DNA from 4 places in the Bacillus sp. SD127 genome. Region 2 is predicted to be linked to each of the others. Evidence: riboswitches for the same ligand, from Rfam matches in the RefSeq annotation. Region 2 holds a riboswitch; each other region holds the start of a gene.
What was found. A riboswitch is a leader RNA that binds a small molecule or an ion and turns the genes downstream of it on or off. The one in region 2 is predicted to bind S-adenosylmethionine.

Region 1 (8,198 bases), 690 kb from region 2:
TGTCCTTCGGCTATAATGGCCCCGTCCTTCACGATAACAGCTCCGAAAGGCCCGCCGATTCCAGCAATCACTCCTTCACGAGCAAGCTCGACAGCCCGCTTTAAAAACGTTTCATGATTCATCCCATACCCTCCCAGTCGATCGAATGATATAAGTATAGCCGAAAAGAAGTGCAAAAAACATTCTCAAAAAAATGAAAAATAAACAAAATATTTGGGTGATTTGCTAAGATGAAAAAAAGGGAGGGGGAGCATATGCTGCATTTGTATATCGCCAGGCATGGACAGACACATTGGAACGTAGAAAAAAGAATGCAGGGCTGGCTGGATTCTGGTGTAACAGAACTTGGGCTGTACAATGCCCGAGCTCTTGGAGAACGGCTGAAGGATATTAAATTCAATCAGGTTTACATCAGCCCGAGCAAGCGGACAGAAGAGACGGCAAAAGCTATATTGGGACCGCGCTGCCTGCCGCTGGTGAAAGATCGTATATTCAGAGAAATGTCTCTGGGGCCATGGGAAGGGAAAAAACAAGAGGATATTGAAAGAGACGAACCTGATCTTTTTCATGCTTATTTTCATCATCCTGAAGCATATCGCCAGCCGGGATGTGAAACGTTTTTTGACCTCGAAAGCCGGGCAAGGCTGGCTCTCCAATTGATTTTAGACAGCCATTCTTCCGGGAATATTCTTCTGGTTACCCATTCTGTCTTTATATTAATGCTGTTAAATATCATAAAGGGAAGAGGCATTCATGACATATGGAATTCTGCTTACATACATGATACATCATTGAGCCTTGTGGCATTTGATAAAAATGGAACAGCCAAAATACTAAAAGAAGGGGATGGGGAGCATCGAAAACCGATTCCCGTTTTCTAAAAGAAAAAACCATCTGCATTTGCAGATGGTTTTCGTATTATACAAGCTGTGTCTGCTTAGCTCTTGCCTGTTTCGCCGCTTCAACCATATTTTTTAAGGCTGCGACTGTTTCTTCCTGCTGTCTTGTTTTTAAACCGCAGTCAGGATTTACCCAGAAACGGTCAGTCGGACATACAGCAAGCGCATCAACGATAATGTTGTACATTTCCTCAGTTGACGGGACACGTGGACTGTGAATGTCATAAACACCAAGCCCGAGCCCTTTCAAATACGGATGCTCTTTTAAGTAATCCAAAAATCCTCCGTGGCTTCTGCTGTGTTCGATCGTAATGACATCAGCGTCAAGATCATTGATCGTATCGACGATGTCTTCGAAGTTGCTGTAGCACATATGTGTATGAATTTGTGTTTCATTTTTCACGGAAGAGGTTGTTAATCTGAATGCTTCGGCAGCCCAAGTCAAATATTCATCCCAATCACGGGTTTTTAACGGAAGGCCTTCACGCAGGGCTGGCTCATCGACTTGAATGATTTGAATGCCCGCGTCTTCAAGCGCTTTTACTTCTTTGCGGAGGGCGAGTCCGATTTGGAATGCGATTTCTTTTCTCGAGATATCGTTCCGAGGGAAGGACCAATTTAAAATCGTAACAGGACCTGTCAGCATTCCTTTTACATGCTTGGATGTTAACGATTGAGCGTATACAGTATCTTTCACTGTCATCGGTTCAATAAACTCTACATCTCCATAAATGACCGGCGGGCGTACACAGCGTGAACCGTATGATTGAACCCAGGCGTACTTCGTAAAGGCGAAGCCGGCCAGCTTTTCACCAAAGTATTCAACCATGTCTGTCCGTTCGAATTCACCGTGAACAAGAACATCAAGATCCAATTCCTCCTGAATATCAATCCATCTTTTCGTCTCCGCGTTGATAAAGTTTTGGTATTGTTCATCAGACCACTCGTTTTTCCGCCATTTTTGGCGTGCGCTGCGTACTTCAGCAGACTGCGGGAAGCTTCCGATTGTTGTTGTCGGCAAAAGCGGGAGTCCGAGAGATTCATTTTGCAGGGTTAAGCGTTCTTCAAACGGAATGGGGCGCTTGAAGTCTTTATCGCTTAATTGTTCCAGCTCTTGCTTTTGTTCAGAATTGGCTCCTGTTGCAAATTGTTTGAGCGCTTTGATGTCCGCTTTCGCTTGCTGAATTCGCTCACTGATGGCGGCTTTGCCTGATACTAAGCCTTCTTTTAAAGCTGTTAGCTCTGCCAGTTTTTCTTTCGCGTAGGACAATCCGTTCAGCAGATCTTGTTCCAAATGCTCATCTGGGTGTTTCGCTACCGGAACATGAAGAAGGCTGCTGGAAGGCTGAATCCACAGTTCATCAACCTGTGCAATGCTGAGGATATGAAGCACGGCATCCAGGCGTTCTTCAAGATCCGCTTTCCAAATGTTGCGTCCGTCTATGACACCGGCTGCCAGCACTTTATCTTTCGGAAAGCCGTGTGTCTTAAGCTGTTCCAGGTTTCTGCCTTTATCATGAACGAAATCAAGCCCAATACCCTGTACAGGATAAGAAATAAGCTCCTCATAAGCATCAACAGAATCGAAATACGTTTGCAAAAGCACATTCAAGGAAGAAAGCTCATTTGTGATGCTCTCGAATAACTCTTTTACGCCGCGTACATCCTCAGCTGAAGCGGTGACAAGCGCAGGTTCATCAATTTGAACCCATTTTACGCCTTCTTCTTCAAGCTCTTTTAAAAGCTGTACATATAACGGCACGAGACGTTTTTGAATTGCTTTAGCTTCAGATGGCTCGTAGCCTTTTGCAAGCGTGACGAACGTATAAGGGCCGACGATAACAGGTTTTGTTTCAACGCCGTACTCCTGTTTGATTCGGCGGTAGTCTTCAAGCTGTTTGTTTCTTGTCAGGCGGAACTCTAGGCTCTCGTCATATTCCGGCACGATGTAATGGTAGTTTGTATTAAACCATTTTGTCATTTCACTTGATACGGCGTCTTTTATTCCGCGGGCGATGGCGAAGTATGTATCTGTACTGTCAGTCAGGTGTCTGAAGCGTTGCGGGATCCAGTTGAAACTGACCGCAGTGTCAAGAATATGATCATACTGTGTGAAATCAGAAACAGGCACAACATCAATCTGCTGGTCAATTTGCGTTTTCACTGCGGATAAGAATAATTCATCGATTTGCTTCAAAAACGTATCTTTATCGCTGTTTCCTTTCCAATACGCTTCAAGCGATTTTTTCCATTCTCTGTTCAGTCCGATTCTTGGAAATCCTAAATTCGATGTTTTGATTGTTGTCATTGTTTCTCCTCCTTTATATGTAAAACACTCTTGTTGACCCGCGGATACAGGCTGTTAAGAGGTTTTCTCACAACTAAAAAGCCTCTTTCCCATGAGAGAAAGAGGCTTTTTTGCAAAACATACAGCCTCTCTCATCTCTCAGAAACAATCTGATGGAATTAGCACCGTGCCTTAAGAGATATAAATCTCGGCGCGAAAATCAGTGCGCCCCATTTCACAATGGAATTACGGTCGGTTGCTGTTGGGGTCAAAAGGCCAATCCCTCGCCCAACTCTCGATAAGAGAAAATGTTATTAATTTTTTGAAAAGTTGAATCATTTGTTGGTAATCTTAACAGCAATTCAAATTCATTGTCAACAAAGATTTTGAAATTTTTTTTACAATTTACGGTATATATTATATGAGAAAAATAATATTATAGGGTCAGTAAATGTGACTGCTCTGCTTTCTCTGACAGCTCATCAGGAGCGGTTAAATACAGGAATCCATTCCCGGCCAATGTTTTTGCGATATCGAGCGGAAGTGTCCTGCGGATCAGCTGCGCATAAAGCTCAGATTCAGAGAGCTCTCTTTGAAAAGATTCTTCTTCAAAGCTTTTAATTAAAGCAAGCGCTCCGCTGACATGAGGGGCAGCCATTGATGTGCCGGTAAGCTTCCCGTATTTCTTGTTGGGAAGAGTGGATAAAATGTTTTCACCAGGTGCAACAAGATCAATCTCTTTGTTTGTGTTTGAAAATTCTGACGATTCACGCGCTACTGAAACAGATCCAACCGCAATTACATCATTATACGCAGCAGGATAGGAAAGCTCCTCTGTGCGTTCGTCGCCGTCACCCTCATTTCCCGCGGCACAAACGACTAGCACTCCGTTTTTGACGGTGTTTTTGACCGCTTCCTCCAGTTCAGGCACATCGCTCGGTCCGCCAAGGGACATTGAGATGATATCAGCCTTTTGCTCAACAGCATAGTTAATGCCGTTAATAATCCATTCGTACTTTCCGCTGCCGTTTTCACCGCCAAGCACCTTTACAATTAAAAGGCTTGCCTCAGGCGCAACCCCGGCGATGCCGCCGTTTGAATCGTTAGCCGCAATCGTTCCGGCAACGTGTGTGCCGTGTCCGTTGTAGTCGGAAATGGCATCTTCCTTGCCGCCGTCATCATCTGTGAAATTCTTTCCGCCGATGATTTGGTTTTTCAAATCGGGATGGCTCGTATCGCAGCCGGTGTCCAATACAGCAATTTTTACGTCTTTGCCTTTAACCCCTTTTGACCACACTTCTGGCGCCTTAATCACTTTAATACCCTCAGGAAGCTCGTTCACATCCATGATCTGCTCATTCGTCACATACGGGATCAAGCGGATTTCACCATTCATAAAAAAGCCCTCCTTTTTTATGCTTGCAAGTGGATACAAGGGTGTTATCTCACATTATATGAAAAAAGCAGCCGCTCGGACAGTGTCGTTTGAAGCATTTTGAAAAAATAGGATACAATCCAATGGATTAGTAATTTTCAAAATAATGGATGTCTCTAGCGTGTATGGCTGGGATTCAGCTGTCAGTCAAGTTATAATAGAAGTTGGGAAAGGAGCAGTGTGATGAAACTGAATGAAAAAATATTTGCGTTTTTTTCTGAGCATGTAGAACAAATGGCCGAGGAATGGATTGACACAATGGAGGAAAGCGATCCGAATTCGATTTATGCCTTACATAATGCAACTGTAACCGAGGAGCTGAAAGAGCAGGACAGAGAGTTCTACCGGCATCTGAATTACATGTATGTTTTACCGGAAAAACAATTTCTCGATGAATTTCAACAATGGGTTATTGAGCTGACGAATGATCAAAAACATCTCGATACCCCGGTGCAATACGTCATCCGTGAGTTTATGAGAAATCGAAGATTATATACGAAGTATTTTGAGAAGTTCGCAGAAGAAAACGAGTCGGCATTTGGACCGGGAGAGAAACAAAAATGGGCCGATTTGATTGTGAAAGTTTTTGATTTTACCATTTATACATTCGTCGATCACGCTGAATCGAATGCAAAACAGCAATTAAATGCCCAGAGAGAAATGATACTGGAATTAAGCTCGCCTGTCATTACTCTGAGCAAAACGACAGCTCTGCTGCCGCTTGTCGGTGATATTGATACTGAACGGGCAAAGTTTATTCTTGAGAACACGCTTAATGCATGTGCGAAAAGACGCGTTGAGCATCTGTTGATCGATCTTTCAGGTGTCGTCGTTGTTGATACAATGGTGGCGCACCAAATCTTTAAATTGATTGAGGCGCTTACTTTAATCGGTGTCAGATCCACATTGTCTGGAATCAGACCAGAAATTGCGCAAACCGCTGTACAGCTTGGAATTGATTTTACGAACATTAATATTAAAACCAATCTTGCCCAAGCATTGAACTATCATCAATAATAAAAAAGCCGCTATTCAACATAGCGGCTTTTTCTATGAGGTAAAACATAAAGACACAAGAAAAGATCCTGCGAATAACAAGAGAATGAGGAAAAAGAACAGCCAGTCGCGCGGGCTGACGGTAAGCGACCGGTAATACGTCCGGTTTCGGCTGCCTGTAAATCCTTTTGATTCCATCGCAAGAGCTGTTCGTTCCGCTTTTCTGATCGCGCTTGCTAATAGCGGGATGGTATAGCGCTTTAACGCGTTTATTTTTTCTTTTAAGCCATTTTCCGCCGCCCCGCCTCGGATTTTATGTGCCTGCTGGATCAGCTGGACCTCCTCTTTTAACAGAGGGAGAAAACGAAATCCGGCAATGACGCCATATGCAAGCTTCGGGGACAGCTTGCACTGCTGCACAAGACTCAGCATAAATAAAATCGGATCGGTTGTAAAAACAAACATCATTGATAAGGCAGAAAAGCACAAAATACGAAACCCGAGTGAGATGCCGACAGCCACATTTTCACTGTTGATCGAAAAAGGGCCGGCTTGGAACAGAAAATTATCTGCGGTCGTCGGAATCTTGCCGAAAACAGCGGCTGTCCATACGCAGCCGAATGCTAAAATCAAAAACGGAATCGTGAACAAAAGCCATTTTTTCAGCGGTATTCTGGCCGCAAACGGGACACCCGCAACAATCATGATATAAAAGCACGCCGGTGTGTAAGGATTGTAAATAAACGACAGCATGACGACACAGCAAAAAACCGCCCCTGCTTTTACTGCCGGGTTAATGAGATGTAACGGCTGCTTCATCACGCACCTCCTGCTGGTATGTCATCCATTCATATCGAAGGGGGAGGGTGAGCTTTGCTTTTTGGACGAGCTCGGCTTCCCTGGAAAATAATTGTTCCGGTGTTCCGTCAAAGGCCAAATGTGTGCCGTGAAGCACAAGCACGCTGTCAGCATATGAAGATACAAGCTCCATATCGTGTGTGATCATGAGGACAGCGGTGCCTTCTGTCTGGATATGCTGAATCATTTCCATGCATTCAGCGGCTGTTTTGGCGTCTTGGCCATAGGTCGGTTCGTCTAAAAGCAAAACCGTTACATCGTGCATCAGCATTGTGGCGACACTCAGCCGCCGTTTTTGCCCTTGGCTGATCGCAAACGGATGGTGGTCCGCCAAATGTGCAAGGCCGAAACGCTGCAGCAGGTTCTGCGCTTTTTTCTCGGTTTCGGCATTTGCCGCATGGCCGAACAGCAGCTCATCATATACTGTGTCAGTCACAAACTGGTGCTCTGGATTTTGGAAAACCAATCCCATTTGTTTGCGAAGCTCTTTTTCTTTGTAAGACTCCAGCGGCTTATCATGCAGAAGAATCTTGCCGCTTTTCGGTTTGAGCAAACGGGCGAGAACAGACAACAGCGTAGATTTTCCTGTGCCGTTTGGCCCGACAAGTGCCGTCAAAGAGCCTGCACGCAATGAAAAACTGATGTCTTTGAAAATGGTCTGCTGTCCTCTTGAAAACGATAAGCTCTGGACCTGCACTGCGTGTTCAGCAGAAAGAACCGCCGCTTCTTCAGCAGGCCCAGCAGGGAAGGGTTCCTTGAACAGCGTTTCTTTTGACAATGTAAACGGTATGCTCACATTTTCTTGTAAGCCACAAATTTTTGGCACAGCGATTCCCATTGTTCTTAACATGTTTGAGTGATGCTGAAACATATCCTTAGTCGGCCCGTCTAAGGCTTTCTTGCCTGCTCCATCCAGTACGATTGTTCTTTCAACCCAAGGCGCCCACTCATCAAGCTGATGTTCGATCACGAGAAGGCCGAAGCCTTTTTCCTGCTGAAGCTCTTTGATCATTTGAACGAATTCCCGTGCTGAATAAGGGTCTAAAAGGGAAGTCGGTTCATCCAGAATAATAAGCTCAGGCTCCATCGCCAAAATACAGGCGAGCGCGACTTTTTGCTTCAGTCCCCCTGACAGAGTGGAAATCGTTTTTTCCTTTACATGAGTGATGTGTAATTTTTCCAGAACGTCATCAATTTTCTTCACCATTTCTTCTTGGGGGATTTGCAGATTTTCCAATCCAAAGGCGATTTCATCCTCTACTGTCAGCATACAAAACTGCTGCTCAGGGTCCTGAAAGACGACTCCGACATGCTGAGCGATTGTTTCAGAGGTTTCAGCGTCAGTGATCGTTTTTTGAAATAAGAATACATGCCCAGACAGCATCCCGTCGCAAGCTTCAGGGTAAAGCCCGTTTAAACAGAGGGCAAGCGAGCTTTTTCCGCACCCGCTCGGCCCTAACAATAAAGCGCATTCTCCTTTTTGGAGCTCAAACGTTATATCCTGAAAAATCGGTTTCTCGTTTTCTTCATATGAAAAGCTAAGCCGGTCAACCGAAAGCAACTTGTTATAGGCTTGCATGATTTGATACCCGTTTCCGTTTCTTTTTCAGTTCCTTTCCGAGTGCCATTCCGTTTAAGACACCCGTATATGCGAGAGAATCGCTGACAGCTTTTCCGAGTAGGCCGGCCAGGACCGCACCTGAAACGAGACGGATCACAAGCA
Region 2 (8,198 bases):
GCTTCCTTTCAAATTTAAATAATTTACATATGGATTATTATTACAGTTGGACAACAGTAAGAATAGAGTCTATATTCCTGATCAAAACCGGGATTTTATATGTTTTTTGATGCAAATAAAAGAGTTACAGTTGGAACCACACGAAAGGATTGATACACCATTGACTGCTGCAGCATATCGAAACACTTTGCTTTCTCTTCTTTGTTTAACAGCGGGAATCGTGGATGTGATCGGTTATTTAAGCCTAGGACACGTCTTCACTGCTAATATGACGGGAAATATCGTTTTATTGGGATTAGCAATCGGAAAATCTCTTCAAGTCACTGTTTTTCATTCTTTAACTGCGCTAATCGGCTTTATCGTGGGAGTGATTGTTTCCACGATCATTGTTGGAAAGGCAGAGAAAACATTTTGGCCATCCGCTGTAACAAAAGCTCTGGCAATTGAAGCGTTCATTTTATTTGTTTTTGCTTGTCTTTCAATATCTGCTGCTTTCGTTCCGGTGTACATCCTTATTATCCTTTTGAGTATTGCCATGGGGATACAAACAATAGCAGCTAAACAACTGGGGATTGCAGGCATTTCTTCTACAGTTTTGACCGGAACATTGGCTTCTCTTTTAGAGGATCTTTCCGGCCGGTTGTTTTTCTCTAAACAGAATAAAACATTCTTAAGAGATGCTGTGTTAAGGGCGCTGGCCATCATATTATATTGTGTGGGGGCTGTTATTGTAGCTTTTGCAGATCCACATTTTCATTACATTATTATCTGGTTTCCGATTGTGCTCATTTTAGGTATTATACTTACTGCTCTGACCAAGTTGCAAAAGGTAAAGTGAAATTCTCCCGCTTGCGATTTCAAGCGGGGATGGGAATTTTTTGAGCTGATATACTTCAGATCCTCACTATAGCTATCCATATTCTATCCATATTAATGAAACAAGAATTTTGGCTCATATGTGCATCTGAACATAAGTAATGCATAGTCGTATAAACGCACCCTTTGATATATATAGAATAGTGAATTAGACATAAATCAATCTATGAATCTATGTCCTCTTTCAATCCATATCGAATGAGTATTACAATGATAATGATTCTCATTCGAAATTTGGATTAGGAGGATGTCTATGAAAAAGAAGATCAGTGCTGTTATTAGCGTGGTTATGTTGATGATTCTTTGTTTTTGCCCGCAGGCTTCGGCAGCCTATAACGATTTGCACGAAGGCTATGCAACCTATACCGGATCAGGCTATTCAGGAGGAGCTTTCCTTCTTGACCCTATCCCATCTGACATGGAGATTACGGCAATTAACCCAAAGGATCTTAATTACGGCGGTGTGAAATCCGCTCTTGCCGGCTCTTATCTTGAAGTGGAAGGGCCAAAGGGGAAGACGATCGTCTATGTTACCGATCTATATCCTGAGGGTGCCCCAGGAGCCCTTGATCTTTCACCCAATGCCTTCAGCAAAATCGGTGCTATGAAAGATGGAAAAATCAAAATCAAATGGCGTGTGATCAAAGCGCCAATCACTGGCAATTTCACATACCGGATTAAAGAAGGCAGCAGCCAGTGGTGGGCGGCAATCCAAGTTAGAAATCACAAGTATCCTGTTATGAAAATGGAATACTACAAAGACGGAAAGTGGATCAACATGGAGAAAACGGACTATAATCATTTCCTCAGCACCAATTTAGGAACGGGCTCTCTTAAAGTCAGAATCACTGACATTCGAGGAAAAGTTGTAAAAGACACGATTCCAAAGCTTCCTGCAAACGGAACATCTGGGGCGTACACAGTTCCCGGGCATGTTCAGTTTCCTGAATAAAACCTTTGAAAAACGGCGGAAAATCTAAATTTTCCGCCGTTTTTTTGTACGTGCAAATGATTATGAAATAAGAATGTTGTGACTTACTTATGCAAGTTGGCACAGCAACGGTAGAGGAACATTTTAAATGAAAAGTCCTGCTCAAGAAAAAGGGCTAAACGAATCCTGCGACTGGTCTTTGTCTTTCAGCTACTTGGATGCTAGATGGTGACTCTGTATTCATTTGGCAACCCCTCCACCAAAGACAGCAATACCTATACTTGATAAGTAAAAATCAATATTTGCATATGTGGGCTGCTTTCGTTAATGTGTTGATTGGTTTCAAATTAAATAAATAACTAAAGAACCAATAAATTGATCAAAAAGCGTTTCCAATCCTGCTTTTTGTTGTGTTTGGAAAAGAAATTTTATAGCTCGTCTTATTGAAAAATTCGCATTAATCTTTCGCTTGTTGTTTCTCTCCTAATGTTAATACCCATTCTCTTAAGATATGTTTTTGCACATATCTTTTTCCGTTAATATCAATATGAGGGAGGTCTGTGAGATCCTTTGCTAAGAGTTTCGCCTCCGCTTGGGTTATTCCTAAAAAATGCCCGATATAAAAGTAAATATCTCGTTCTTTAATCAGCATAATGTCATTTTTTTCGTTAGCTTTTGGGTTGTTAATATGCTTTAATCCTTCTCCGATAAAATATCCAGCCAATGCAATACCGATTCCTAAAAAAACGTCCATGTGTATGCCTCCATTATGTACTCGTCATGTTATACGGTCAATCTATATCATTGGTTTCATTTTTGTTGACTGTGTACACAAAAAACCGCCAGAGCAAGATCTGGACGGTTTCTATGCTTTTTCAATCTGAACTCGGCCTGAGAAAAAAGTGGCGCCTCCGCCCATATCAGACAAGCGGTCGGGGGTCAGGGCGTTAACAAGCTGATTTTTGCCTGGTTCATCTGCCCATAATCCTTGACTGACGACAACACCGGGCAGCACTTGTTCTCCGACTGCGGCGGTTAGTTCACACTCACCTCGGCTGTTCCAAATCCGTACGGCTTCACCATCAGTGATGCCGTGTTTTTCGGCATCTTTCGTGTTGATAAAGAGTTTCGGTGTCTTTTCAAGTTTGACGTGCTTTGCATTATTGGAAAACGTTGAGTTTAAGAAATTATGATTCGGCCCGGGAACATACATAAACGGAAATTCATGATCCGGCGCAAGCGGCGTATGTGTCGGTAACGGCGGGAAACCGGCTTGTTTCATTTTTTCTGAATATAATTCTATTTTTCTGCTCGGTGTCGGCAATTTACCCGGAAATAGCGGCTTTTCACGCTTCGCCTTCATAAATGAACGTTCAGTGAGTGATTCATAACTAATCTCCGCTAAATAAGGATTATCCGGATGGTGAAGTGCCTGGCGGATTAAGTCTTCATCTGAATCTTTGAGCTCCTGATCCGTAAATCCCATTGCCTCAGCCAATAACCGGAATACCTCGGTATTAGACTTGCTTTCTCCGTATTTCTCAATAACCGGCTGCTGAAGCTGAATGTAATGGTGCCAGTATGAGGTGTAAAAATCAGTATTTTCAAAAGCGGATGCAGCGGGCAGTACAATGTCCGCATATTTGGCCGTTTCTGTTAAAAACAAATCATGAACCACGGTGAACAAGTCATCCCGCAGGAGGCCTTGTCTGACTTTGTTCGCTTCTGGCGCCACAACGGCTGGATTCGTCCCATAAATAAAGAGGGAGCGAACAGGAGGGTCTGTTTCCAGAAGAACTCTGCCCAGCTGATTCATATTAAACGATCTCGGTGTGCGGCCTTTCAGTAAATCAGGACGCTGAAGCGCGGTGGTGTTATATTCTAAAATCCCGCTGTTTTGTTTGATGGCGCCGCCTCCTGTATGCATCCATTGACCGGTAATCGCCGGTAGACAGGCAATCGTTCTAACAATCATTCCGCCGTTGTCGTGATGCTGAAGGCCGTTTCCGATTCTGATAAAGGAAGGGGAGGTTTCACCATACATTTTTGCCAGCTGATAGATATCGTCGATACTGATACCAGTGATCAGGGATACCTTTTCTGGATGATACTGTTTCACATGCTCGCGCAGTTCTTCATAGCCGACTGTATATTTTGAAAGAAACGCTTCATCGTGAAGATTTTCTTTAAATAAAATGTGCATGATGCCGAGGGCAAGCGCGCTGTCGGTACCGGGTTTTATAGGAATAAACCAGTCTGCTAGACGCCCTGTCTGATTTTTATGCACATCAATCACAATAATTTTTGCGCCTTTTTTCCGTGCTTTTTGAGCGATTGTAATTTGATGCATGTTTGTGCTGACTGCGTTAATTCCCCAAAAGATAAACAGTTTCGTATGTATCGTTTCTTCAGGATCGATTCCAGCACTCACACCCATGGTATATTTATAGCCCTCTGATCCGGCTTTGCTGCAAATCGTGCGCTCAAGCTGGCTTGAGCCCAAGCGGTAAAAAAAGCGGCGGTCCATTCCTTCAGCCGTTAATTTTCCCATATTGCCGTAAAAGCTGTAAGGCAGTATGCTTTCAGCTCCTTCTTCATCAATCAGCTGTTTCCAGCGGGATGTGATGGTGTCAATCGCTTCTTCCCAAGAAATTGGTTTAAACTCTGCCTCGCCCTTCACACCTGTTCGTTTCAGCGGAGTCGTCAGCCGCTTTTCATCATAGAGGCGCTCAGCCATATTTCGTACTTTGTTGCATATATTTCCGGCTGTCACGGGGTGATCAGGATCACCCTGCACTTTCACAATTTTCCCGTCTTTTTTATGTACCAGCAATCCGCACTGGTCCGGGCAGTCCAGTGAGCAAACGGATTTAAAAATGCCGTTTTGTTGAGTGGCGAACGATTTCATAGCCCAGTTCCTCTCCCTAGTTAGATATATTGTAAGAATTATAACATTTCGAATGATAACGTCAATTCTGAAAAAAAGACATTGACATCAATCTGGGTCTTCTTTATGATTAACGTATTCTCAATTCTGAAAATTACATACAAAACATTTTCTATCAAGAGAGGTGGAGGGACTGGCCCTATGAAACCTCGGCAACATTATTGTGCCAATTCCAGCAAGCGTCAGCTTGAAAGATAGGAAAGTAAGGTTTATACCGGCTTCTGTCTGTGGCAGAGTGCGCCTATACATGAATCTCTTTCCATCTTTGGAGAGAGATTTTTTTGTGTGAAAAATAACGATGAAAAGGATGTTTTGCATCATGACGGTTTTGATTACAGCACCGTACAACGAAGAAGGACGAAAAGAGCTTGAAGAATTGTTCGGTTCCGTTGTTTATCAGTCTTGGAAAGAAAACGGCCGGGCATACAGGGAAGATGAATTGATTCAGCTATTAAAAGGATCAAATGCGACGGGTTTGATTACTGAGCTTGATCAGGTGACAGAAAACGTGTTTGCATCAATGCCGGAACTTTCATTTGTAGGAGTATGCAGGGGAATGCCTTCCAATGTTGATGTGGCAGCAGCGTCAAACAAAGACATTCCGGTTTTCTATACACCTGGGCGCAACGCACAAGCTGTTGCTGAAATGTTTATTGGAAATGTGATTTCATTTCTCCGGCACACGAATACCTCTAATCAATGGCTAAAGGATGGAAAATGGAACAGCGATTATTTGCAGGCATATGCCAAATTCAAAGGTAATGAAATAACAGGAAAAACCGTGGGTATGGTCGGATTCGGAGCGGTTGGGCAAAGAATTGCAAAACTGCTGACTGCGTTTGACTGCAAGGTTTTGTATTACGATCCATACGTACAGCACGATTATCCGCAATATGAAAAAGTATCTCTGGAGAAGGTATTTTCAGATAGTGATATCGTTTCTGTTCATCTGCCGCGTACAGATGATACGCTTGGCCTCATTGATCGGCCGTATTTTGACTTGATGAAAGAGAGCGCCATTTTCGTGAATACATCAAGAGCTGTCGTGGTAAACCGAGAGGATCTTTTATCTGTACTGAAAGAAAGTAAAATCAGGGGTGCGATATTAGACGTTTTTTATCATGAGCCGCCAGAGCAATCGGATTATGAATTTATTTCATTGCCTAATGTTCTGGCAACACCGCATTTAGCAGGAGCAACATTTGAAGTAGAGGATCATCACGTTACCATTCTGAACGAAGCGCTTAAAAAGTGGAGGGATGAAAAAACTCTCAATATTCCGACTTTATATAACAAAAACGATCTTAAAGCAGAGGTGTAAAAAGGAGGGCATCAGGATGACGAAACAAAAAGGTTATCTCGTATTTGACATTGGCACTGGCAATGCAAGAGTTGCGGTCGTAAGTGTGTCGGGAAGCGTTCAAACGGTTGAACGGGAGGACATTGTATATACGACCGAGCCGCTTTACCCGGACAGCCGCTATTTTTCTCCACAGGCGCTGTGGAATCAAATCATGAATCTGGCTAAACGTGCGATTTCTCGTTCTCATCATATTGAAATTATTGGTCTCACTTCAACAAGTCAAAGACAGGGGATCGTGCTGTTTGATCAAAATGGTGAGTCTTTCCTCGGTCTGCCCAACATTGACAATCGGGGCAGGGAGTGGGAGGAAAACATACCGAATCGGGAAGAAGTATACAGCCGAACAGGCCGTCTGCCGACTGCGCTTTTTTCAGCGCTCAAGCTTTATGGTTTAAAGCACCGCCAGCCCTCCTTATGGGAAAAAACTGCAAGCTTCACAAGCATCAGTGATTGGGTGACGTATCAGTTGAGCGGAGTATTGACATATGAACCGTCACAGGCGACGGAAACGCTGCTGTTTGATGTAAAACAAAATACATGGTCAGAAGAGATGTGCAATATATTCGGTTTCTCGCCATCTATTCTTCCGCCTCTAGTAAGAGCGGGAACAGTCATTGGATCGATAGCAGATGAGTATGCGGCAGAATTGGGACTATCACATCATGCGAAGGTTATAGCGGGTGGGGGAGATACACAGCTTGCTGTCAAAAGCACTGGTGCTGCTCTGGGAGACGCAGTCATAGTATCAGGTACGACAACACCGATTACCAAAATTATTGGTGAAATTCATGAGGACAGACAAAATAAAGCCTGGCTGAACTGCCACACAGATCAAGGACAGTGGCTTGCGGAGACAAATCCCGGGGTAACGGGTCTGAATTTTCAAAAACTAAAGGATATTTTCTATCCGAATGAACCGTACGATGTGATGGAAGAAGAGATTGCTGCTCTTGCTAAGGAAGATCATGCATGTGTATCTTCCCTCGGTTCGTATTTATCGGCAGAAAAAAACGCCCTGACGAAAGGCGGCTTTCTCTTTGATGTACCGCTTTCAGCCCATTTAAGCAGAGCGCATTTTGTACGCGCGGCCTTACAGGAGATTGCATGTTCAATCAAATGGAACTTTGACATTTTAACAGAGATTACTCCGTTTGATCGTGACTATGTGTGGGGATGCGGAGGCGGATTCCAAAGCAGAGCATTTACACAATATATTGCCAATCTTCTTCAGAAAAAAATCTATGTCAAAGAAGGGTACAGTCAGGCATCAGTCGTTGGTGCTGCTGTGGTTTGCAATGAGGCCTATAGATTGACCGAAGAAATGTCTGGAAGTGTTCGGGTGATAGAACCGCAGGATTGCCGGATAGAAATGACTTTATACGAGGAGTGGAAGCAGGTCCAACGCTTCTTTTCAGGGTTAGAGCCGTCATCGGGAAACAAGGTATTAGTATAAGGCGGAATTTGCCGCCAATTGAGGAATTATACATTTTATTACTTTAATGAGGTAATACGGTAATTGAGATAAGCATCTAAGGAGGATACAGATATGTTAGATAAAATTGGTATACCAAAGCGGCTGGCATGGGGGTTTTTAGGGGTTGTGCTGTTTATGATGGGAGACGGTCTTGAACAAGGATGGCTCAGTCCTTTTCTGATTGAAAATGGGCTCACCGTTCAGCAATCCGCTTCGATTTTTAGTATATACGGCATTTCACTGGCCATCGCTTCATGGTTTTCGGGTGTGTGTCTGGAAGCATTTGGCGCAAAGCGGACGATGTTTATGGGGTTGTTGTTTTATGTGATCGGTACAGCGGCTTTTATCGTCTTCGGATTTGAACAGCTAAATCTGCCTGTCATGTATGTGACTTACTTTATTAAAGGCTTAGGATACCCGCTTTTTGCTTATTCCTTCTTGACATGGGTCATCTACAGAACACCGCAGAACAGGCTCAGCACAGCTGTCGGCTGGTTTTGGATTGCGTATTGTCTGGGCATGTTTGTTTTCGGTGCTTGGTATTCAAGTTATGCAATTAAAACGTTTGGTTATTTAAATACGCTGTGGAGTTCTATTTTCTGGGTAT
Region 3 (8,198 bases), 820 kb from region 2:
CTGTCGTATCTCGAACCTGACTCTGTTAAAAATATAGATGGTGTTTATCTGCTCTTAAAAAGACAAGGGAGAATATGGCCCCTGAATCCCTTACGAATACAATAGAGTTCTATTATAATTTTTTTACCGGTATGTATCATTTCAGAACAAGAGATTTAGTTATTGCCTTAACATATTATCGCGAAGCTGAAAACGCAAATACAGATAATGCCGAGTTCTATTTTAAAGTATCAGAGGTCTATTACTATATGAAAGAGACTCATTTCTCAATGAATTATGCTCAGCGAGCATATTCTATATTTAAAGAGCAAAAAGATGCTCAGGGTAACCTTACATATGGCAAAGAAATGGTCCAATGTCAGTTTGTTGTCTTTGGGAACTGGCTAGATAAAATGTGTTATGAGGATGCTTTAGAAACAGCTGAAAAAGCCTTAAATGATGCTATAAAAATAGGGGAGCAACATTTAATTGGTTCAGCTCATTTTAACGTGGGATTATGTTATAATAGCCTTGAAGAACTTGACAATTCTGAGAAACATTTTCAAATTGCCTATGAAATTCATAAGGATCGAAAACACATTTATGAGTCCAAAGCGATTTTTAATCTGGCATATGTCAAAGCAAAGAAAAATGATTTAAAGACTGCATTAGAATTATACCAGGAAGGTCAGAAGGTTGCTGCCCGACACAATAACCAGGAAGTAACCGAGAAATTAAAACTGGTTAAAGGTCTTTATTTATCATTCGACTTACAAACACTTAGAGAAGTGTTCAAGTTCTTCGAAGAGAAAAACCTTTACGGTGATATGGAAGAATACGCTGTTGCTGTTGCTGATTTTTTGACCAACAAAGAAGACAGACATGATATTGAAGCACGCAAACAAATTCAAAGGGGGAAACATTTAAATGAAAAAATGTAAAATTGCAATTTGTTTAGCGCTCTTGCTTGGCGTTGTTGGAGTATCTAGCGCTTCATACGCTCTTTCTGAGCAGTCCACTTATAAGGTCGCAGATAGAGCAGCAACTTAATATGAAATCTAAGAAATAACCCCATTTTGGACTTTACAAATGGGGTTTTTACTTTATCTTCTCAACTCAATTTTTATTCTTGGGTTTTCATTTAAATCATATTCTGCATTAATAAAACCGACAACCCCTATAAAAAGTAAAAAACCCTTGCTGCGCAAGGGTTTAAGCTATGATTCCGACTGGGCTCGAACCAGCGACCTCTACCCTGTCAAGGTAGCGCTCTCCCAGCTGAGCTACGGAATCATGATATGTATGTGTTGCTGGGTATGTTGTTGTCTTTCTGACAAGTTCTATTATATAACCTTCCCTTCTATTCGTCAACTGCTTTTTCAGAAAAACTTTTTTCGGACTTGCTGTTATGTTCATCGGCTATTATAATATGTCTTAATTTTCTAACAATAGGGGTGATGGGGTTTTGCATTCTTTGATTTCTTCTGATGATGTATGGGTATTATGGGGATTTATTGCGGTGTGGGCGGCAGTGAGCATCTGGCTGGAGCAGCGGTTTAAGTGGGCTTCCGCTGTGTCAGGGGCTATTATCGCACTGGCAGGTGCAATGGTGTTTACAAATATAGGAGTGCTTCCTGTTGAATCGCCTGTATACGACACCGTATGGTCATATGTAGTGCCGCTTGCGATTCCTCTTTTGCTGTTTCAGATCAATGTGCGGCAGATTTTTAAGGAAAGCAGGCGTTTGCTGTTTATTTTTCTTATAAGCTCCTTAGGGACAGTGGTTGGCAGCATCATCGCTTTTTTTCTATTAAAACAGCATATTCCCTATCTAGATAAGATCGGCGGGATGATCAGTGCCTCCTATATTGGCGGCGGGATTAATTTTGCGGCGATGGCTGCGAAATTTGAGACACCGGGCGAATATGTGTCGGCAACGGTTGTGGCAGATAACTTTATGATGGCGCTGTTGTTTTTTATTTTAATCAGCATTCCCGCACTCAAATGGTTTCGCCGGCATTATGCGATGCCGTTTGAAGATCAGGCAAAAGCGGAAGGAAACAGTGGTAACAGCGCGGAAAGCTATTGGAAGCGGAAAGACATTTCATTAAAGGACATTGCCTTTAACGCTGGAGCTGCTTTTGCTCTTGTTGCGGTAAGCGGTAAGGTTTCCGGCTATTTCAAAATTACGTTCTCTCACCCCCTTTTGACCGGGACGCTTGGCGATCAGTACCTTGTGCTTACGTCTTTATCCGTTCTTATCATCTTTCTGTTCCCTCGTTTTTTTGAAAGGCTCAATGGATCTCAGGAGCTTGGCACCTACTTGATTTATTTGTTTTTTGTGGTGATTGGCATTCCTGCAGATCTCCGGTTAATCATCACAAATGCGCCTCTTATTCTCTTATTTGTCTTTATCATCGCCATCAGCAATTTAGCGGTTTCCTTAGCTGTCGGTAAATTGTTCCGCGTGCGCCTTGAGGAAATTCTGCTTGCCGTAAACGCCACAGTCGGCGGCCCTACGACAGCAGCTGCGATGGCGATTGCCAAAGGATGGCGGGAGCTTGTTGCACCGATTATGCTGGTCGGCACACTCGGCTACTTGATCGGCAATTATGTTGGCACCTTTATGGGAAATTGGTTTTCTTCCTTTTTATAAAAAGGATTTTCACACTTTCCTCAGAATACTATGTAAGAGAAACGGAGAGATCACTGTATGTTAAAAGGACATACCATTTATATAAGACCTTTAGAAACAGAAGATGCTGAAGAGAATCTTCGGCTGCAAAGCGAAAACCGGGCATTTTTTGAACAGTTCTCCATGATTCGCGCAGACGATTACTATACGATTGAAGGGCAGAGAAAAAGGATCGAACAATATCAGCAAAGGCTGGTAAATGACCAAGAGTATCACTTCGGCATCTTCACAAATAAAGACCATACATTAATCGGGACGGTTTCCCTTTTCCAAATCATCCGCGGAGCGCTGCAATGCGCGTTTATTGGATACTTTTTAGATAAAGCCCATAACGGAAAGGGCCTTATGACAGAGGCGGTCAGACTGATTGTTGATTATGCGTTTCACGATTTGAAACTGCATCGCATTGAAGCCGGTGTCATGCCTCGCAATCTGGGGTCCATGCGCGTATTAGAAAAAGCGGGATTTCATAAAGAGGGTATTGCCCGAAAAAACGTGAAAATCAATGGAAAATGGGAGGATCATCAAGTACTGGCGATTCTGAATCCTGATGATGAAAAATAAAAAAGAAGCCGGGATATCGCCCGGCTTCTTTTTTAACGCGCAGCTACGGGCGCAATTTCTTTCAGCGCTTGTTCGAAATCACGTTCTAAATCATCTGCATGTTCGACTCCCACACTTAGACGGAGCAGGCCGTCTGTGATGCCGCGTTTTTCACGCTCTTCCTTAGGCATTGCCGCGTGAGACATCGTTGCCGGATAGGACAAAATCGATTCCACGGCGCCAAGGCTCACAGCAAAGACCGGAAGTGATACATTCTCTACTAATTTCTTAACGGCCTTTTTGCTTTCAAGCTCAAAAGAAAGCACAGCACCCGCTCCCACCGACTGACTTTTATGGGTTTGGGCCCCCGGATGATCAGACAGCCCCGGATAATACACGCGTTTCACCGCCGGATGCTTCTGGAAAAATTCCGCAAGCCGCTGCGCTGTTTGGCTCGCTTTTTCTAAACGGACCTGCAATGTTTTTAAGCCGCGCAGCACGAGCCAGCAATCTTGCACGCCAAGGACGGCGCCGAACGAGTTTTGCAGCTTATACAGCTGCTTCCCAAGCTCTTCATCCTTGACAGCAGCCAGTCCTGACAGCACATCGCTGTGTCCGCTCAGGAATTTTGTTGCGCTGTGAAGCACAATATCCACGCCGAGATCAAGCGGACGCTGCAGTGCCGGTGTCATGAATGTATTATCCAGAAAGGTCAGACAGCCGTTTTCTTTTGCAAGCTGGACAACCGCTTTAATATCAGTAATTCCAAGTGTCGGATTTGACGGTGTCTCCATATAAATGACCTTTGTGTTTGGCTGGATATTCCGTGCCACTTCGTTGATATCCGTCATATCAACAAACGTGTGCTCAATGCCAAAACGGGTCAAAACCTCTGTCACCATGCGGAAGGTTCCGCCGTATACATCTTCTGTCACAAGAACGTGATCGCCCTGTGAGAGAAGTAAAAATGCTGTTGAGATCGCAGCCATGCCTGAACTGAAAGCAAACCCTCTCGTTCCGCCTTCCAGTGCGGCAATTGTTTCTTCGAGAGCTGTTCTTGTCGGCGTGCCTGAGCGGCTGTAATCATATGCGCCAAATTCTTCAAATGAAGATTGATGGAAGGTCGATGCGTGCTGGATCGGTACACTGACCGCCCCGGTTGCACCGTCTGTTTTAAATGGATTGTGCACGAGCTGGGTTTCCAGCGTCCAATTGTGATTACTCAAATGAAACAGCTCCCTCTTTGACCTGACATAACGCCTGTTTTAGGTCCTCTTTTAAATCTTCCGCATGTTCAATTCCGACTGAAAAACGCAGCAGACGATTGCAGACACCGTTTGCGATACGGATTTCTTCAGGAATATCCATGTGCGTCTGTGTGGCAGGGTATGTAATAAAGCTCTCCACCCCGCCGAGGCTTTCTGCAAAGCAAATCGTTTTCAGTGCTTTTAAAAATGGATTCACCCATTCTTCTTTTTGCAGACGGAAGGACAACATGCCTCCTTTTCCCGGGTAAAGCACATCCTTGATTTCTTCTTGCTTCTCTAAAAAGGCCGCTAACTCCTGAGCGTTCGCCTGATGCTGGCGCATTCTGAGACTGAGCGTCTTCATTCCTCTCATCAAAAGCCATGAGTCAAACGGAGGCAAGACGGCGCCGATGGCGTTTTGATGCTGAAACATTTCTTCTCCAAGCTGTTCATCCTTGACAACAACAAGCCCCGCAAGCAGATCGTTATGCCCGCCTAAATATTTGGTTGCGCTGTGAATGACAATGTCGGCTCCAAGCTCAAGCGGACGCTGCAAAACCGGTGTATAAAATGTGTTGTCAACAATCACCAGAAGATCGTGCTCTTTTGAAATCCGAGCGATCTTTTCAATGTCCGCCTCCTGCATCAGCGGATTTGTCGGTGTTTCCACAAACACTGCTTTTGTATTTGGTGTAATCTTGGAGCGTAAACAGTCCTCATCGCTGAAATCATCATAATAAAAGGTCAAGCCGTATTTTTTCCATTCATTTTCAAACAGACGGTACGTGCCGCCATACAAGTCCGATGAAACGATCAGTTCATCCCCGCTTTTAAACAGCGCCATAATCGTTTGAATTGCTGCCATTCCCGAACTGAAGGCAAGCCCTCTCGCTCCGTTTTCTAAACTGGCAATCGCGTCCTCAACAAGCTGGCGTGTCGGGTTTTTTGTCCGAACATAATCAAATCCGGTCGATTCGCCGATCCCTCTGTGGCGGTATGCTGTTGATAAATAAATAGGAGGACTCACTGTTCCCGTTACTTCGTCGCTTCGGTTTCCGATTTGGGCTAATTTCGTTTCAACGTGCTGTGACATATAGCTGACACCTTCCCTTTTCATAATAAAAAACCCCTTCTTCATAAGAAGAAGGGGTTTAACGCTTCTTCTTATCTTCCAAGCATAGTACGCTTGCTGGATTTAGCACCTTGGCGCTTTGCACGTATGCAAAACAAGCCGGTTGCTGAGGTTTCTAAGGGCCAGTCCCTCCACCTCTCACGATAAGAAATATCGATTTCAATTTTCTGATTGTTTTATATTAGCGCAATTTGCAGTTTATTTCAATACTTTTTTCTTCGGGCACCGAACTATTTAAAGAGAGAAATTTCTAATAATTCATGGTACAATAATTTCAAACGCAAGAAAGTCTAGTGATGCCCTGGAGGAATGTATTATGGCACCGAAAAACGGCACAGTTCAAGAAAAGAAGCTCTTTTCAAAAGAGCTTAACGAGGAAATGACAGTACTCGTTTATCTGCCGTCAAACTACTCCCCTCTTTATAAATATCATCTTATTATCGCGCAGGACGGCCACGATTATTTCAGGCTGGGGAGAATCGGCAGACAAGTGGAGGAATTGCTGTCCAAAAGAGAAATAGACCGATGCATTATTATCGGTGTTCCTTACAAGGATGTAAAAGAACGCAGAAAAACCTATCATCCGGAAGGTTCTAAGTTTTCGGCATATAAACGATTCATTGCCCACGAGCTAGTTCCTTTTGCAGATCATGAATTTCCGACGTACCAAGTCGGCTACGGGCGGACACTGATCGGTGATTCTCTCGGAGCGACCGTTTCTCTTATGACAGCGCTTGATTATCCGAATATGTTTGGTAACATCATCATGCAGTCTCCCTATGTAGATCAACATGTATTAGAAGCCGTGAAACAGTCAGACGACATCAAACACCTCTCTCTTTATCACCAAATCGGAACAAAAGAAACAGACGTCCATACGACAGACGGCAATATTTTGGACTTCACAGAACCGAATCAGGAGCTGAAAAAGCTTTTGGAGGAAAAGCTTTCCGATTATTATTTTGAGCCATTTGACGGAGACCACAAGTGGACATACTGGCAGCCGCTCATTACGCCGGCTCTGAAAAAAATGCTCTAACATACTTTATTTTCAGGAGGGACATACTATGAAATACGGAATTGTTTTATTTCCATCAAAAAAACTGCAAGATCTCGCGAACTCTTACAGAAAGCGCTATGATCCGAGCTATTCACTGATCCCGCCTCATTTGACGCTGAGATCTTCATTTGAATTTACAGAAGAGGAAGCCGGTGAATTGGTATCACAATTGAGAGAGATCGCTAAAGAATCTCATCCGATTGTTCTCAAAATGACCAAATACAGTTCTTTTGCGCCTGTCAATAATGTCATTTACATTAAAGCAGAACCGACGGAAGAATTAAAAACACTGAATGAAAAACTTTACACCGGTGTATTAGCCGGTAATCAGGAATACAATTTTGTTCCGCATGTGACGGTCGGCCAAAACCTTTCCGACGATGAGCATTCGGATGTATTAGGGCAGTTAAAAATGCAGGAAGTATCTCATGAAGAAATTGTTGACCGTTTTCATCTGCTGTATCAATTGGAAAACGGTTCGTGGACGGTATATGAAACGTTCCTGTTAGGCGGAGGAGAATAAACGATTGGAAGCAGTTATCGCAAAAAATGAAGAACAAATGAAAGATGCATTTTATGTAAGAAAAGAAGTCTTTGTCAAAGAACAAAACGTACCAGCTGAAGAAGAAATTGATGAGCTAGAAAACGAATCAGAGCATATTGTGGTATATGACGGAGATCAGCCGGTCGGCGCCGGAAGATGGCGGCTAAAAAACGGATACGGCAAATTAGAGCGAATTTGTGTCTTAAAAAGCCACCGCTCAGCCGGTGTCGGCGGCATCATTATGAAAGCGCTGGAAAAAGCGGCAGCAGACGGCGGTGCTTCAGGTTTTATGTTAAATGCGCAGACACAAGCAGTGCCATTTTACAAAAAACATGGATATCGGGTGCTGTCTGAAGAGGAATTTCTCGATGCCGGCATTCCCCATTTGCAAATGATTAAGGATTAAACACCATCCGGGTCTTCTGAGATCCGGATTTTTTCGCATATAAAAAACCGCTCTCTCATGTGAACGGTTTTTTATACATATCGATTAATAGATGTGCCTATCCCTTTTTCTCGAAATCTTTTATAAAGAGAGCGCTTACGTTTTGCCTCGTTTACTTTCCTTTCAGCAGCCGTTAGATTCTCCTGCTGCTTTTCAAGTTCCTTGTATACCCGCTGAAATGGGACATAGCTGATCTTCTCTGTTCCGGCATAATCCTGTTTATGGCCTATTGTGCGATTGGCATATTGAGCGTATTGCTGGTTCTGAATTTGACCTGCATATATCATACGATCCCCACCCTTCTGCTGTTCTTTTCCCTTAAACTTACTTTTTGAAACACGTTTCTTTTGATATGATAGTCTTTGTCTGTAATGAACACCTTTTTATTGGGAGGACCCCTTTTTGAAATGCGCCCGACTGAATGATCGAACAATACATTTACATACATATTCGAGAGAACATTATCAATTCCTCTATGAAGAAGGAATAAAAGGGAATTTATTTTGTTCTCATTGCGGAAAGCCTGTTTTGTTAAGGCTCAACATCGCTGAAC
Region 4 (8,198 bases), 650 kb from region 2:
GTTTTTTTGCGGTTTTTTGCAGCCAGCTTTGAGCAGTGAGCCCGTCTTCATCAGCAAGCTGATCAAGTTTGGCAAGGTCGTAACCAGTCGTCCATAATTCAGGGAGAACAAGAACGTCAGCATTTTTACTCTCTTTTTCAATTAAAGATTCAGCCTTTTTTATATTTTCTGAAGGTTTTCCGTATGAAATATCAAATTGAAGACAAGATATGGTCCATTTCATTTTTTAACACCCCATATTTTTCTTTACTTTTTTCATTTAACCATATATGATACTGGACTATCATTTCAAGATTTTTTTAGAAGGTGAAAACAGATGAAATTTGAACATTCTCAAGTGCTGCAGGAACTGCCTAAACAATTCTTTGCTTCTCTTGTGCAGAAAGTGAACCTAAAGCTGAAGGAAGGACATGATGTCATCAATTTGGGGCAGGGGAATCCGGATCAGCCGACGCCCGAGCATATTGTTGAGGAAATGAAGCGAGCCGTTGCTCAGCCTGAAAATCATAAATACTCCTCATTTCGAGGTTCGCACAGTCTTAAATCAGCAGCGGCTGCATTTTATAAAAGAGAATACGGCGTTCAGCTTGATCCGGAAACTGAAGTAGCCGTATTATTCGGCGGGAAAGCCGGTCTTGTCGAGCTGCCGCAATGCCTGCTAAATCCGGGGGATACGATTTTGGTTCCTGACCCTGGCTATCCAGATTATTGGTCCGGTGTCACGCTTGCGAAAGCGAATATGGAAATGATGCCGCTCACTAAGGAAAATGCGTTTCTTCCTGAATACGCAAGCATTTCCCCTGACGTAAGAGAACAAGCGAAACTGATGTACTTGAATTATCCGAATAATCCGACTGGAGCCGTCGCTACCGCAGAATTTTTTAGAGAAACGGTGAGTTTTGCGATAGAAAACGAAATCTGTGTGGTCCATGATTTTGCTTACGGTGCAGTGGGCTTTGACGGACACAAGTCTTTAAGCTTTTTGCAGACTGAAGGCGCTAAGGATATCGGAATAGAAATTTACACGCTGTCCAAAACATATAATATGGCGGGCTGGCGGGTCGGTTTTGCAGTTGGTAACGCCTCGGTCATAGAAGCGATCAATCTTTATCAAGACCATATGTTTGTCAGTCTTTTCAAAGCAACCCAGCAGGCTGCCGAGGCGGCACTTTTATCTGAGCAGACATGCGTAGCGGAGCAAAATGCCCGGTATGAAAGCAGGCGCAACGCTTGGATAGCGGCATGCAGGGAAATTGGCTGGGATGTAACAGCGCCTGCGGGTTCATTTTTTGCGTGGCTGCCGGTGCCTGAAGGCTATAGCTCTGAGCAATTCTCAGATCTCTTGCTTGAAAAAGCGAATGTGGCGGTTGCAGCAGGAAACGGCTTTGGTAAATATGGCGAGGGGTATGTCAGAGTGGGGCTCTTAACGAGTGAAGCTAGGCTTAAAGAAGCAGCTCATCGAATTGGCAAACTAAACCTGTTTACCCAAAAAAGCATTGACAAGATTCTTTAACGGTGGGATAATTCAAAATAATTTATAAAATCTATATTTTCTTATCAAGAGCAGGCAGAGGGACGAGCCCGATGAAGCCCGGCAACCGACTTGTAAAGCACGGTGCTAATTCTTGCAGCTGGCGGCTGAGAGATAAGATTCGGACGAGAAACGAAACCTCTTTAGACGCATTGCTGTTTGAAGAGGTTTTTTATATGGGTTAAAAAATGAAAGGAGCTCTGGCATGAGTGAATTATTAGCAACATATCTCCTGACCGAGCCGGGAGCCGACACGGAGAAAAAAGCAGAACAAATCGCAACAGGATTGACGGTGGGCTCTTGGACTGATCTGCCTCTGGTGAAGCAGGAGCAGATGCAAAAGCATAAGGGACGGGTTGTAAAGGTCGAGGAGAGAGAGGGACATCTTGCATCAGGAAAACAAGCGGTTATCACAATTGCCTATCCCGAGGTAAATTTCTCACAGGATATTCCGGCATTGCTGACAACTGTGTTTGGCAAGCTGTCGCTGGACGGAAAAATCAAGTTAATAGATCTCGAATTTTCTGTAGCGTTTAAGCGAACACTTCCGGGCCCGAAGTTTGGCGTATACGGCATCCGGAAGATGCTTGGAGAGTTTGAAAGACCGCTGTTAATGAGCATTTTTAAAGGGGTCATCGGAAGGGACCTGAGTGATATTAAAGAACAGCTCAGGCAGCAGGCGCTAGGCGGGGTTGACTTAATCAAAGACGATGAAATTTTCTTTGAGACGGGTTTAGCACCTTTTGAAACAAGAATTACAGAGGGAAAACAAATTTTGAAAGAAACATACGAGCAGACCGGCCATAAAACGCTGTATGCAGTGAATTTGACTGGAAGAACGGCTGAGCTTAAAGATAAAGCAAGACGCGCCGCTGAATTGGGAGCGGATGCGCTTTTATTGAATGTCTTCGCTTACGGTTTGGACGTCATGCAAAGCCTTGCGGAAGATCCGGACGTATCAATCCCCATTATGGCGCACCCAGCAGTCAGCGGGGCATTTACATCCTCACCGTTGTACGGGTTTTCCCATGCCCTTTTGCTCGGAAAATTAAACCGATATTGCGGCGCTGACTTCAGTCTGTTTCCTTCTCCATATGGCTCAGTTGCGCTTCCGAAAGAAGACGCGCTGGCGATTCATGAAGAATGCGTAAGAGAAGATGCCTTTAACCAGACATTTGCCGTTCCGTCCGCCGGTATTCACCCTGGTATGGTTCCGCTTCTCATGCGTGATTTTGGCATTGATCATATTATTAACGCCGGCGGAGGCATACACGGACATCCAAACGGCGCCCAAGGCGGGGGCAAAGCGTTCAGAGCTATTATTGATGCGGTTTTGGAGGCGCAGCCGATTGAAGAAAAAGCCGGTCAATGCGAAGATTTGAAGCTTGCGCTTGATAAATGGGGAAAGGCTGAAGCCGTATGACGACTCAAAAACCGTTAATGATATGTGATTTTGATGGAACCATCACGATGAACGACAACATTATAAACATTATGAAAACATTCGCTCCGCCGGAGTGGACGGCGTTAAAAGACGGCGTGCTCTCCAAAACGATGTCGATCCAAGAAGGCGTCGGACGAATGTTCGGCCTTCTGCCGAGCAGCTTAAAAGAGGAGATTACGAGATTCGTATTAGAAGACGCAAAAATCCGGGACGGCTTTCGGGAATTTGTCGCATTTGTTAACAAGCATGAACTCCCGTTTTATGTCGTAAGCGGGGGGATGGACTTTTTTGTCTATCCGCTGCTTGAAGGAATTGTTGAGAAAGATCATATTTATTGCAACCGTGCGTTATTTGAGAACGAATTCATTCATATTGATTGGCCTCATTCTTGCAAAGGCACATGCACAAATCAATGCGGGTGCTGCAAGCCGACTGTTATGAACGAGCTTTCTGAGCCTGATCAATATATCATCATGATCGGTGACTCCGTTACCGATGTAGAGGCGGCAAAGCTGTCTGATCTTTGCTTTGCAAGGGATTATTTATTAAATGAATGCAAGGAGCATCATCTGAATCATATCCCATACCATGATTTTCACGAAATAAAGAAAGCGATTGAAGACGTAACGGAGGTAAAGAAATGGCTGCAAAACAAGAGCGCTGGCGCGAGCTTGCCGAAGTGAAACGGGAATTGGCAGAAAGAGATTGGTTTCCGGCGACCAGCGGCAACCTGTCCATCAAGGTTTCTGATGAGCCATTGCAATTTCTCGTAACGGCGAGCGGAAAAGATAAACGAAAAGAAACGGATGAAGACTTCCTGTTGGTGGATCAGAACGGAGAGCCTGCCGAAAGCGGACATCATCTGAAACCGTCAGCAGAAACGCTTTTGCATACGCATCTGTACAATAAAACAAATGCCGGATGCTGTCTTCATGTTCATACGGTCAACAATAACGTCATCTCAGAGCTGTATGGAGATCAAAATCAAATCACTTTTAAAGGTCAAGAAATTATAAAAGCGCTTGGCCTGTGGGAAGAGAATGCAGAAGTGTCCATTCCAATTATAGAAAATCCGGCTCATATTCCGACTCTCGCAGCGCTTTTCGCGGATCAGGTTACTGGAGATTCAGGAGCTGTCCTGATCCGGAACCATGGCATTACTGCTTGGGGAAGAACAGCATTTGAAGCGAAAAGAGTGCTTGAAGCATATGAATTTTTATTCAGCTATCATTTGAAGCTGAAAACACTCCAGCATCAGCTGGTTAAATAAAAGGGGGAACCGCAAATGGCAACAATTCGAATTCATGATGATGCAAATACAACGATTGAAAATCAAGAGGAAGTGGCAAGCTTTCTGGACAGCCAAGAGGTGATCTATGAGCAATGGGATATCGCCAAGCTCCCTGAACAGCTTTCAGAAAAATATGCCCTGTCTGAAGAAGAAAAACAGCAAATTCTTGACACCTTCGACGCTGAAATTAAAGATATCTCAGCCCGCCGCGGCTACAAAGCCCAAGATGTTATTTCTTTGTCTGACGCAAATCCGAAACTGGATGAACTGCTTGAAAACTTTAAAAGAGAACATCACCATACAGACGATGAAGTCCGTTTTATTGTAAGCGGACACGGAATTTTCGTCATTCAAGGCAAGGACGGCACATTTTTTGATGTCCGTTTAAACCCTGGAGATTTAATCTCGGTACCTGAAAATATCCGCCATTATTTCACGCTTCAAGAGGATCGAAAAGTTGTGGCGGTGCGGATCTTTGTAACATCTGAAGGCTGGGTTCCGATTTATGAAAAAGACAGCGTGAACCAATAAGAAGAAAAAGCCCCGTCCATAAAGGCGGGGCTTTTTCTTCTTATCGTAAACGCCATTCTTCGTATTGGGACATTTCTTTTTTGACCAGCGTCCAAATCAAACCGAGAACGGCAGCATCGTCAAGAATTCCTAAACCGAGCACGAAGTCCGGAATCATATCAATCGGCATGATGATATAAAAGATAGCAGCTGTCAGAAGCAACAGTGTTTTAATCTGTGAACGGGGATAGTCACCGTTTCGCCAATCGCGAAGCATTTGACAAAAGATCGTGATATGATTGATTAATTTTTTGCGGGTTTTCCTTTTCAGAATAGCTTTTCCGCCTGCCGCACCGAGCATTATCGCTTTTTTTTTCTTCATTTAGCATTCCTCCTGCCTGCCGGTGTGTTTAAGATGGTCTTCGTCTGGGTATTGTTCTTCTAATCCTATCAATATATCTATTATAAATGAAAAATTAAGTTATTTAATAAAAATATGTTTACAAATAAAGTATAATCTGTAATAATGCACAATAACCCAATCAAACTTGTTTCCTATTTCTTAGCGGCGAGGGGTGAATTGAATGGGCTGTTCTTCTGAACAAGAAAGATTGCTGGTGTCTATTGATGAAAAAAGAAAGTTAATGATAGACGCCGCTAGTAAGCAGGGATTTACAGGGCATGACACAATCAGGCACAGTCAGGAGCTGGATTCTTTAATGAACGAATACCACCAGCTCATGCAAGAAAACGAACATTCCAAAGGAATTCAAGGCCTTGTGAAGAAATTAGGCTTGTGGCCCCGAAGAGACGTCATGCCTGCATATGATGCACATAAATAGCGGCGCTATCTGATGCATATATAAAGAGAGAGCTTTTCAGAAGCGCTCTTTTTTTCTGGGAAAATTTCATACGAAAGAGGGAACTGATGAAAGAACTGGCGGTAGTCATTACTGAAATGATAAACCAATTTCATGATGCTTTTATTTCGATATGCGGGATGCTTGGCATTCAATTAACCGACAAAGAAATGCATTTTTGGGTAATTGGAATATTTGGCATCTCCTTTTTCGCTGTCACTCACGCTGTATTTACATGGCTTTCTAAATGGAGCTTGACGGCTTTGTCCTTTATCTATACCGTAACGATCATCATTGTTATCGTATTTGCAATTGAGATTCAGCAAAAAGTGACCGGACGGGGAAATATGGAGTTTTTAGATGCGACGGAAGGGTTAAAAGGCTTTTTGGTGTTCTTTTTCATCTTTTTGCTTTTGAAAATGCTTTTGCGTTTGATTCGATTCTTCTTTTCAGGAGGAGCTGTAAGCAAGGAGAATGAAAATACCCGTTCACGAAAATAAATAAGCCCTCCTGAGACTGTCAGGGGGCTAGGAAGAGGAGACGGGGAGGGTAATGGTAACCTCGGTTCCTCTTCGTACTTCACTTTCTATATGAATGGAACCTCCGTACATCAGCACGATCCGTTTACATACGACTAGCCCGAGGCCGGTTCCTTTTTCTTTAGAAGTGACAAATGGAAGAAAGATATGATCCAGCATTTCCTGTGATATCCCTTCACCGTTATCCATCACTTTTATAATGGCCTTTTTATCAACTGCTCCTAAGGAAATTGTGAGTTTGCCACCTTCCGGCATAGACTCAAGGCCATTTTTCGCAACATTCAAAATGACTTGTTTAATATGATCTTTTGTACATTTTACTTTTAGAGGTTTATCAGTTAAAAATGTTAACTCTACCTCCACATTATATAAATTTCCTTCAGAATAGATGATCGGCATAATTTCTCCGATAATATCCTGAAGCGAGTTAAGCTCCCATTTCTCAGCTGTCGGTTTTCCGAGAACTAAAAACTCACTCACAATTTGATTGATACGTTTAATCTCCTGGTCGATAATTGAAAAATACAGCTGGTCTTCTTCACCTTTATATTTCTTTTGCAGCAGCTGAATAAAACCGCTTATGCCGGTGAGCGGATTGCGGATTTCGTGAGCCGTGCTGGCAGCAAGCGTTCCGATCAGCTCTAATTTTTGCTGCTCATTTTCCGTGCGCTCCAGCTGGGTCCGCCGCTTCAGCAAATAATAAAGTACTAGAATAAAAAGAATATTCAGCAAGACTATAATACAGGAAAGAGGAAGCACAAGGCTTTTACTCAGCTCCTCTATTGTGACAGGATTCGGATATACTTTCATATTCCAGCTGATATCATCAAGATAACCGCTGACAGGTTTTTGATCTCTTGCGTGAGAAGCCTGTCCGCTTGAGAAAATCATTTTGTTATTTTCGTTCACAACCTCAATATAGACATCAGGGCTCAGCAAGTTAATCAGGTTTTGCAGATAGTCAATTTGTATAGCTGCCACAAGATAATCTGTGACATTTTTCTTTTCATCCAGCACGGGAACACAAATTGTAAAAATCGGCTGGCCTGTGATCCTGCTTGAATAGCTGTCTGTAATGACAGTCTTTTTTGTTTTTTTCGCTTTTGTAAAAAAGGATCTGTCGGCCAGATTGACTTTAGTTTTTAATTCTGTTGCGCTGGCAGTGACATCTCCTTTAGCATTGAGAAAATAAAGACCGGAAAACCTTGGTTCGGAATCAAACGTTTTTTCCAAAACAGTTTTCATTTTATTCATATCTATCGGTCTGTCGATAGCGATAGACAAGGACGTCATTCTCGCTTTTGTTTCCCCGATTAAATAATTTATTTTGTTGCGGTGAAGGTTCAGCATAACACTGGCTTCTTGCTTATGTTCTGCAGCTATTGTTTCTTTTTCTTTTTCATAGACGAAAAAGCTTATGACGAGTGCCGGAATCACTACTAGTGCAATATAAAGCTTAATTCTCCCGCAGGCGCCTTTTAGTATTTTCAATTTGCATCGCTCCAACATACACCTGATTAGAGGTATTATATCATTGTTTCTTCTTGTTTAATAAGAAAAAATAACCAAAATAATTAAGAAAAAATATGTTGTTCACATGAATAATAAAAAAGAAGAGAAATATTGGAAAGATTTTTATTGACATTTCGGTATTTGTTTATTAATGTTTCTCTGTAACGGTTTCTAAAAGGATGATTGAGACATGACAGAAAAATCACTGAAGTTATTTATCGTGCTGTCACGCGCGTATCGGTCTATTAATGATCATATGAATAAGCATATTCATAAGCATGGACTGAATCCTACTGAATTTGCTGTGCTGGAGCTGTTATATCATAAAGGTGATCAGCCGCTGCAGCAGATAGGGGATAAAATACTCTTGGCCAGCGGGAGCATCACCTACGTCGTAGATAAGCTTGAGCAAAAAGAGCTCCTTATTCGGAAAGCGTCGCCTACAGACAGACGAGTAACATTTGCACAAATTACCGAAAAAGGCATCAGTCTTTTGGATGATATTTTCCCT

Region 1: another riboswitch for S-adenosylmethionine. It lies ahead of metE (5-methyltetrahydropteroyltriglutamate--homocysteine S-methyltransferase); the one in region 2 lies ahead of ACQVGS_RS11875 (2-hydroxyacid dehydrogenase).
Region 3: another riboswitch for S-adenosylmethionine. It lies ahead of metI (cystathionine gamma-synthase/O-acetylhomoserine thiolyase); the one in region 2 lies ahead of ACQVGS_RS11875 (2-hydroxyacid dehydrogenase).
Region 4: another riboswitch for S-adenosylmethionine. It lies ahead of mtnW (2,3-diketo-5-methylthiopentyl-1-phosphate enolase); the one in region 2 lies ahead of ACQVGS_RS11875 (2-hydroxyacid dehydrogenase).

What each region holds. Positions count from the first base shown of each region.
Region 1 is NZ_CP191226.1:2,888,921-2,897,118, reverse strand. Features, by position in the region: gene guaD (guanine deaminase) at 1-122, opposite strand, end outside; gene ACQVGS_RS15035 (histidine phosphatase family protein) at 255-881, shown strand; gene metE (5-methyltetrahydropteroyltriglutamate--homocysteine S-methyltransferase) at 919-3,207, opposite strand; SAM riboswitch class I at 3,336-3,491, opposite strand; gene isp (serine protease Isp) at 3,623-4,582, opposite strand; gene rsbRB (RsbT co-antagonist RsbRB) at 4,805-5,638, shown strand; gene thiX (HMP/thiamine ABC transporter permease ThiX) at 5,672-6,436, opposite strand; gene ACQVGS_RS15010 (ABC transporter ATP-binding protein) at 6,411-8,054, opposite strand; gene ACQVGS_RS15005 (ECF transporter S component) at 8,041-8,198, opposite strand, start outside.
Region 2 is NZ_CP191226.1:2,198,107-2,206,304, forward strand. Features, by position in the region: gene ACQVGS_RS11855 (YoaK family protein) at 161-838, shown strand; gene exlX (expansin ExlX) at 1,130-1,828, shown strand; gene ACQVGS_RS11865 (hypothetical protein) at 2,265-2,561, opposite strand; gene ACQVGS_RS11870 (molybdopterin oxidoreductase family protein) at 2,673-4,715, opposite strand; SAM riboswitch class I at 4,864-4,955, shown strand; gene ACQVGS_RS11875 (2-hydroxyacid dehydrogenase) at 5,053-6,075, shown strand; gene ACQVGS_RS11880 (FGGY-family carbohydrate kinase) at 6,092-7,570, shown strand; gene ACQVGS_RS11885 (MFS transporter) at 7,664-8,198, shown strand, end outside.
Region 3 is NZ_CP191226.1:3,014,573-3,022,770, forward strand. Features, by position in the region: gene ACQVGS_RS15735 (hypothetical protein) at 1-105, shown strand, start outside; gene ACQVGS_RS15740 (tetratricopeptide repeat protein) at 75-920, shown strand; tRNA gene ACQVGS_RS15745 (tRNA-Val) at 1,200-1,272, opposite strand; gene ACQVGS_RS15750 (DUF819 family protein) at 1,445-2,635, shown strand; gene ACQVGS_RS15755 (GNAT family N-acetyltransferase) at 2,693-3,238, shown strand; gene metC (cystathionine beta-lyase) at 3,271-4,443, opposite strand; gene metI (cystathionine gamma-synthase/O-acetylhomoserine thiolyase) at 4,436-5,557, opposite strand; SAM riboswitch class I at 5,626-5,746, opposite strand; gene ACQVGS_RS15770 (esterase family protein) at 5,913-6,635, shown strand; gene ACQVGS_RS15775 (YjcG family protein) at 6,664-7,179, shown strand; gene ACQVGS_RS15780 (GNAT family N-acetyltransferase) at 7,184-7,606, shown strand; gene ACQVGS_RS15785 (hypothetical protein) at 7,678-7,932, opposite strand; gene ACQVGS_RS15790 (ATP-dependent helicase) at 8,048-8,198, shown strand, end outside.
Region 4 is NZ_CP191226.1:2,845,953-2,854,150, reverse strand. Features, by position in the region: gene ACQVGS_RS14820 (carbon-nitrogen family hydrolase) at 1-223, opposite strand, end outside; gene ACQVGS_RS14815 (pyridoxal phosphate-dependent aminotransferase) at 317-1,513, shown strand; SAM riboswitch class I at 1,552-1,652, shown strand; gene mtnW (2,3-diketo-5-methylthiopentyl-1-phosphate enolase) at 1,737-2,954, shown strand; gene mtnX (2-hydroxy-3-keto-5-methylthiopentenyl-1-phosphate phosphatase) at 2,951-3,658, shown strand; gene ACQVGS_RS14800 (methylthioribulose 1-phosphate dehydratase) at 3,616-4,245, shown strand; gene ACQVGS_RS14795 (1,2-dihydroxy-3-keto-5-methylthiopentene dioxygenase) at 4,261-4,797, shown strand; gene ACQVGS_RS14790 (YkvA family protein) at 4,838-5,158, opposite strand; gene spo0E (aspartyl-phosphate phosphatase Spo0E) at 5,361-5,618, shown strand; gene ACQVGS_RS14780 (hypothetical protein) at 5,705-6,136, shown strand; gene kinD (sporulation kinase KinD) at 6,164-7,684, opposite strand; gene mhqR (MarR family transcriptional regulator MhqR) at 7,878-8,198, shown strand, end outside.